Regions from separate parts of the Bradyrhizobium sp. WBOS08 genome, predicted to be linked through region 1. Evidence: predicted binding sites of a transcription regulator. Region 1 holds the regulator's gene; the other holds the start of a gene.
What was found. The regulator LexA, encoded in region 1, represses DNA repair genes until DNA is damaged. The targets are predictions, from matches to a motif close to TGTTCNNNNTGTGTTCNG.
Positions count from the first base shown of each region.

Region 2: DCM80_RS16720 (ribonuclease T2) is a predicted target of LexA. The motif match lies at 1,851-1,868, and genes of this name have one in related genera.

Region 1 covers NZ_CP028988.1:6,295,027-6,298,231, reverse strand. Annotated here, with positions in the region: gene DCM80_RS29695 (ComEC/Rec2 family competence protein) at 1-77, shown strand, start outside; gene DCM80_RS29690 (hypothetical protein) at 85-519, opposite strand; gene lexA (transcriptional repressor LexA) at 914-1,615, opposite strand; gene glp (gephyrin-like molybdotransferase Glp) at 1,791-3,002, opposite strand.
Region 2 covers NZ_CP028988.1:3,513,910-3,517,114, reverse strand. Annotated here, with positions in the region: gene DCM80_RS16740 (ATP-binding protein) at 1-211, shown strand, start outside; gene DCM80_RS16735 (DUF3617 family protein) at 278-808, opposite strand; gene DCM80_RS16730 (hypothetical protein) at 850-1,149, opposite strand; gene DCM80_RS16725 (hypothetical protein) at 1,335-1,796, shown strand; gene DCM80_RS16720 (ribonuclease T2) at 1,915-2,619, shown strand; gene DCM80_RS16715 (23S rRNA (adenine(2030)-N(6))-methyltransferase RlmJ) at 2,829-3,205, shown strand, end outside.

The sequences.
Region 1 (3,205 bases):
GAGCCCTCATGCCGAGGCCGGCTTCGCGCGTCCGCGACGCAACGCCGGCGGAGGCCGATCTTCAGGCCGAGGACTGAGCTTTGATCAGCCGATCGGCTGGCGCGTGACGGCCGCCCGACTGTCCGCGATGATCTCAGGCTTATGCTCGCGCTCACCGACCGGCTGCGTCACCGGCAGCTGCAGCACGGTTGCGCGCTGGCCTTCGACCAGCTGAGTCACCAGCACGTACTTGCCGTCAGGAAATTCGATCGCGTCGTGATGGCGATCGGGAATGTGCGGATCGATCTTGCCGAACTTGCCGACGCGGGAGTTGACGGTGCGCGTCCAGATCCAGCGGTTGTCGTAACGGACGTTGTCGGCGAAGGCGAGCTCCGTCCCCGGCAGCAGGCAGACCGCAACGGAGAGATCGGCTTCGGAGGCGAAGCCGCGCGTCGAGGTGCCGCGGAAGGTTGTCGTGACGATCGTCTCGCCGACTTCGGCGGGACGCGTCGCGACGGCATGCAGGCTGTAGTCACACATCGGGTGCTCCTCATGCGAAGATAGCGACCCGCGTCTCGTCGAGGCGCAGGCCTCAATCAGAGTGGAAGCCTGCAACGCTCTGCTTGGTTATGGGCAAATCTGCGGCTCGCGTCCGCAGCGCGCGATCACATTATCTTTCCCGGATTCGATAGGAACAAACATCGCATGCTTGCATTTGGCCGGCGTATCGGCGCTGCCGCACCACTCTGGCGCAAGGCTATCGCATTTGGCTATGGTCAGCCGCCTCCACAGCGTCATGGCCGGGCTTGTCGCGGCCATCCACGCCTTCCACGCAGCACAATGAACGTGGATGCCCGGGACAAGCCCGGGCATGACGACCTCTGCAAAATTCAAGTGCGATTGCCGAAGCGCGCCCGGCGCTTGATGCTCGGTATCAGTACTTCCGGTAAAGCCCGATCAGCTTGCCCTGAATCTTCACGCGGTTCGGCGGCAGGATACGCACCTCGTAAGCGGCATTGGCCGGCTCGAGTGCGATCGAGGCGCCGCGGCGGCGGAAACGCTTGAGCGTGGCCTCCTCGTCGTCGATCAGCGCCACCACGATGTCGCCGGTATTGGCGCTCTCGTTGCGCTGGATGAGCGCCATGTCGCCGTCGAGGATACCGGCCTCCACCATGGAATCGCCGCGCACTTCGAGCGCGTAGTGCTCGCCCGAGCCGAGCATGTCGGGCGGAACGCTGATGGTGTGGCTGCGGGTCTGCAACGCCTCGATCGGCGTGCCGGCCGCGATACGGCCCATCACGGGCACCGCAACGGGCCGCTCGCCCTCGTCCATGGAGGGGCTGGAGCTGGTGCGGACCTTGCCGAGATTGCCCTCGATGACGCTCGGCGTGAAGCCGCGCCGGGCGCCGGCGGCAGCCTGGAGCTCCGGCAGCTTGATCACTTCGATGGCGCGTGCGCGGTTGGGCAGGCGGCGGATGAAGCCGCGCTCCTCGAGCGCGGTGATCAGGCGGTGGATGCCCGACTTCGAGCGCAGGTCGAGCGCATCCTTCATCTCGTCGAAGGAGGGCGGCACGCCGCTTTCCTTCAAACGTTCGCTGATGAACCTCAGAAGCTCGTATTGTTTGCGCGTTAACATCTCGACCAAAGTCCCCCGGTTGATGTCGTTCGATTCCGAGACGATGAGTTCAGCGATAAGCCGCTACATGCTCGAAACAAATCATGAACGGACACTATATGTTCGATACATGTTCCGCAACTGCTTAATTTACCGTGAACGGTGGCGAACTCGCGGAATGCGTGTGGCCTTGCACTCAGACGGGGAGCCGCAGCACCTCGCAAGGGCTGCCGGCCTCGGCCTTCGGCGCGAACGGTGCGCGGACGAGAAGTACCTGTGCCGCAGCAAGATTCGCAAGCAGAGAGGAATCCTGATGGCTGACGGGGACGGCGACTTGCGCACCGTCGTCGCGCAGCTCCAGGCGCGCGCGCAGATAATCCTCGCGCTGGTCGTTGGCGCCGAGATCCTTGCCCAGCAAGGCGCGCTCGCGGCGATGATGAATCACTGAACGGCCCGACAAGGCGCGAATCAACGGCACCATGAACAGGAACGCGCACACGTAGGACGACACGGGATTGCCGGGCAGGCCGATCACGCGCATCGCGCCGAGCCGTCCGTGCATCATCGGCTTGCCGGGCCGGATCGCGATCTTCCAGAACGCCATCGAGATGCCTTCGTCCCGCAGCGCCTGCTGGACCAGATCATGGTCGCCGACCGACGCGCCGCCGGTCGTGATGAGGATGTCAGCACCGCTCTCGCGGGCGCGGCGGATACCGGCGGAGGTCGCCTCCAGCGTGTCGGCGGCGACACCGAGGTCGATGGTCTCGGCGCCCTCGCTGCGGGCGAGCGCATGCAGGGCGTAGCCGTTGGAATAGACGATCTGGCCGTGCCCGGGCGTGGTGCCCGGCCTCACCAGCTCGTCGCCGGTGGCGAGGATCGCAACTCTGGGACGGCGGTGGACGGCGAGATCCGGGTAATTCATCGCCGCGGCAAGCGCGAGATCGCGCTCCGTCAGGCGGGTTCCCTTGCGCAGGAGCACGTCACCCTCGCGGAAATCGACGCCGGCCGGGCGGACGTGCCGTCCGGCGATCGCGGCTTCCTTGATGGTGACGCGGTTGCCGTCCGCGACAGTGTCCTCCTGGATCACGACCGCGTCCGCTCCGTCCGGGATGACGCCGCCGGTGAAGATCCGCACGGCTTCGCCGGCGCCAACTGCTCTCGTGAAAGGACGGCCGGCTGCGATCTCGCCGATCACCGTCAGCCGGGAATCGACCGTTGCCGCATCGGCCGCGCGCACGGCGTAGCCGTCCATCGCCGACATCGCCTGCGGCGGCTGCGTGCGCCGCGCCGCGACGTCATGCGCGAGCACGCGGTGATAGGCCTCGTCGAGCGAAACCATCTGTTCAGGCAGTGGCTCTGCACCTGCCAGCACCGCGGCAAGGGCGTCGGAAACCGGCATCAGGGCCACGGGCGAAACTCCTGCTCGCACATCGTTCAATGGGGCGGCGAGAGTTCTAGCTGACTGCAGAGGCGAGGCAAAGCAGCACGCAGGATGATCTATCCTGCGTGCCCTCCGTGATCGAGCAAGTGCAAGTTCGCACGCGTGATTCTAAAGGCGAAACGGCGGGCATGAGCCTGACCAACACTGAGCTGCCAGCGCCATCGCTAATG
Region 2 (3,205 bases), 2.8 Mb from region 1:
CGACGACGACGGCCCGGGCATTCCCGCGCATTTGCGCGAAGAAGTGTTCAAGCCGTTCCTGCGGCTGGACAACGCCCGCAACCAGGACGAAGGCGGCACCGGCCTCGGCCTTGCCATCGCCCGCGACATCGCCCGCTCCCACGGCGGCGACATCACGCTCGGCGACAGCCCGATGGGCGGATTGCGGGCGAGCGTGCGGATCCCGGTGTAGGCCGCTTCACCTCTCCCCGCAAGAACGGGGCGAGGAAGCGCACCAACTTCCGAGCGACTACTCACCCTACTTCGGCAGCAGCGCCTTCAGCTTGTCCATGTCGCGCACGTTCATCTTGAAGCCGCCGGGCATCACGATGTCGCCGGGCTTCTGGTCCGGCTTGCACGCCCCCAGCCATTTCGCTTGCAGCGTCATGGTCGTATCGCGCCCCGCAGCGCCGGCGGCGCCGCCTTTCGCATGCGATGTGGTCTTCACCGTGTAGGCCGAGTTGAAATCGCCCGTGATCTCGGCGTGCGAGGTCGTGTTGACGCCGGCGACGCTGCACTCGGAATCGCTGACATAGCCGGTGGCGGTCTTCTTGATCTCCTGCTTGGCGCAGATCTGCTTGGCCATCGGGGAGACGTTGTTGCTCATCTCCTTGTCGACGGTCTCGTCGGTGCAGTGCTGCATGGTCATCTCGGGCACGGGCGAGCCTGATGTGGCCAGCTTCATTTCCCAGAGGCCGGCCTTGCGCACCGGCAGATCGTCGGCACTGGCGCTGCCCGCCGTCACCGCAAAGCAAAGCATCGAGCCGAGCAAAGCGAGTTTGCGCGTCATGGGGTCTCCGAACTGAGAGATTGCGGCGTTACGACAACGTCTCAGTAGAGCGTGCGGATCGGCTGCTCGGCGGCGCCGTAGGGCACCCAGCGGCAGGAGAACGAGATGTAGCCGCCCTCATAGGCCTGCACGCCCAGGAATTTGACCACCTTGCCGTAGCGCGCGCAGTGATCGACCGCGACCTGCCGGGCATCGACCTGGGTGGCCATCGAATAGGCGATGATGCCGCCGGTGTCGTTGCCCTTGAACGGCGGCACATAATCGGCACGCGCCGACTGGCTCGCCGTCATACCCGAGGCAACCAGGCTGGCGAGAAGACCCGCGGCCGCAATGATTCGCATTCCCGTCACTCCAATTGGCTGGCCTCCAGTTTACGGTGCCGGGATGGAAGTGGAAAGAACCGAAGCCGTGCCGACCGCGACCTTGTGGTCAAGTCCTGGCGAAGTGTTGCCGCGCTGCACTTGACCTCCCCTGGCCTTCGCGGCACCGTCCGGCCTTCGCAAGAGCTTAGCTGTCCGGATTGTCCATGCGCGCGCCCTCCCTGAAATCATTCCGCTATGCCGCCGTGCTCGGCCTCATGCTCGGGGCGGTGTCGCTCGGCGAGGCCAGGGCCGCCAATCCGCTGGAGATGAATTTCTGGCTCAGCGGACCGCGCTATGACGGCGCCGTCGCCGGTTGCGACCGGGCGCTGCCGACGATCGCGACCCAGTTCTGGGAAAAGGAAAGCACGTTCTGGAATTCCTCGTTGAAGATCACCGGCTTCTCAGCCGTTCACGAGACCGCGTTCCGGCCCTGGCAGTCCGACAACATCCCGCGCCGCTATTGCAGCGCTGACGCCATGCTCACCGACGGCAAGGTTCGCAAGGTGCACTACTCGCTCATCGAGGATGGCGGCTTCGCCGGCTACGGCAGCGGCGTCGAATGGTGCGTGGTCGGGCTCGACCGCAACTGGGCCTACAATCCGGCCTGCCGCGCCGCCAGGCCTTGAGTCGGGGGCGCCCTGCGTCGGCCAGCACCGGTCAAACGGCGGTCGCCGGAATTTTGTTCTTGAAATGTTCTTGTCGCCTGCTAGGCTTCCTTGCACAGTCTAGTTGAGGGGCGTTGCCATGTTTCATCCCGGATTGCATTCCTTCTCTCGCCTGGTGATCTCGCTGGCCCTTTCCCTGATCCTGGCCGCCGGCCTCGCCTCGTTCGCCGGTGACGCCATGGCGCAGGATAAGCGGCAGAACGCACCGGGCGAGTTCGATTTCTATGTGCTGGCGCTGTCGTGGTCGCCCTCGTTCTGCGAGGAAGCGGCAGAGCGCGGCGGCCGTTCCCAGATGCAGTGCGGCGGACGGCCCTATGCGTTCGTGGTGCATGGGCTGTGGCCGCAATATGAAGCCGGCTTCCCGGAATATTGCCAGCGCCCGGCACCGCGGCTGAATCGCAACATCGTCTCATCGATGCTCGACCTGATGCCGGCGACGGGCCTGATCTTCAACGAATGGGACAAGCACGGCACTTGCTCCGGGCTCGAGGGCCGCAGCTATTTCGAGACGATCCGCAAAGCGCGCGCCGCGATCAAGATCCCGGCCGAATATCTCGATCTTTCGCAGGCCAAGACGGTGGCGCCGGCGGAGGTCGAGGAGGCCTTCATCAAGGCCAACCCCGGTCTCAGCAATGCCGCCGTCTCCGTCACCTGCAACCGGACCAGGCTCTCCGAGGTCCGCATCTGCCTCAGCAAGGACCTGCAATTCCGCGCCTGCGAGGAAACCGACCGCCGCGCCTGCCGCCGCGAGCAGGTGACGATGCCGCCGATCAGGGGCGGTTGATCCATTATTGCGCGCAGCGCCCTTCTCTCGTGCCCCGGACGCAGCGCAGCGCCTCTTCGGCGGTGCGCTGCAGAGCCGGGGCCCATGCTGCATTGGCCTCCGTGGCCGCTGGGTCCCGGCTCAGCGTCGCAGCGCTGCACGCTGCGACGCGTCCGGGACACATGATTGCGCCTCTTTGCTCAAGCGCCCGCGTGGCGTAGTGCTGTTGCATGAACTACCGCCACGCCTTCCACGCCGGCAACTTCGCCGATGTCATCAAGCACATCGTGCTGGCTCGCATCATCACCTATCTGCAGGACAAGCCGGGTCCGTTCCGCGTCATCGATACCCATGCCGGAGCCGGCCTCTACGATCTCGACGGCGACGAGGCGCGCCGGAGCGGCGAATGGCTCACCGGCATCGCGCGGCTGATGCAGGCCCGTTTGTCGAACGAGAGCGCGGCGCTGACCAAGCCCTATCTCGACATCGTGCGCGCCTACAATCCGAAGGGGGAGCTCAAGGCCTATCCGGGCTCGCCGCTGATCGCGCGCGGCCTGCTCAGGCCGCAGGACCGGCTGGTGGCCTGCGAGCTCGAGCCGAAGGCGCG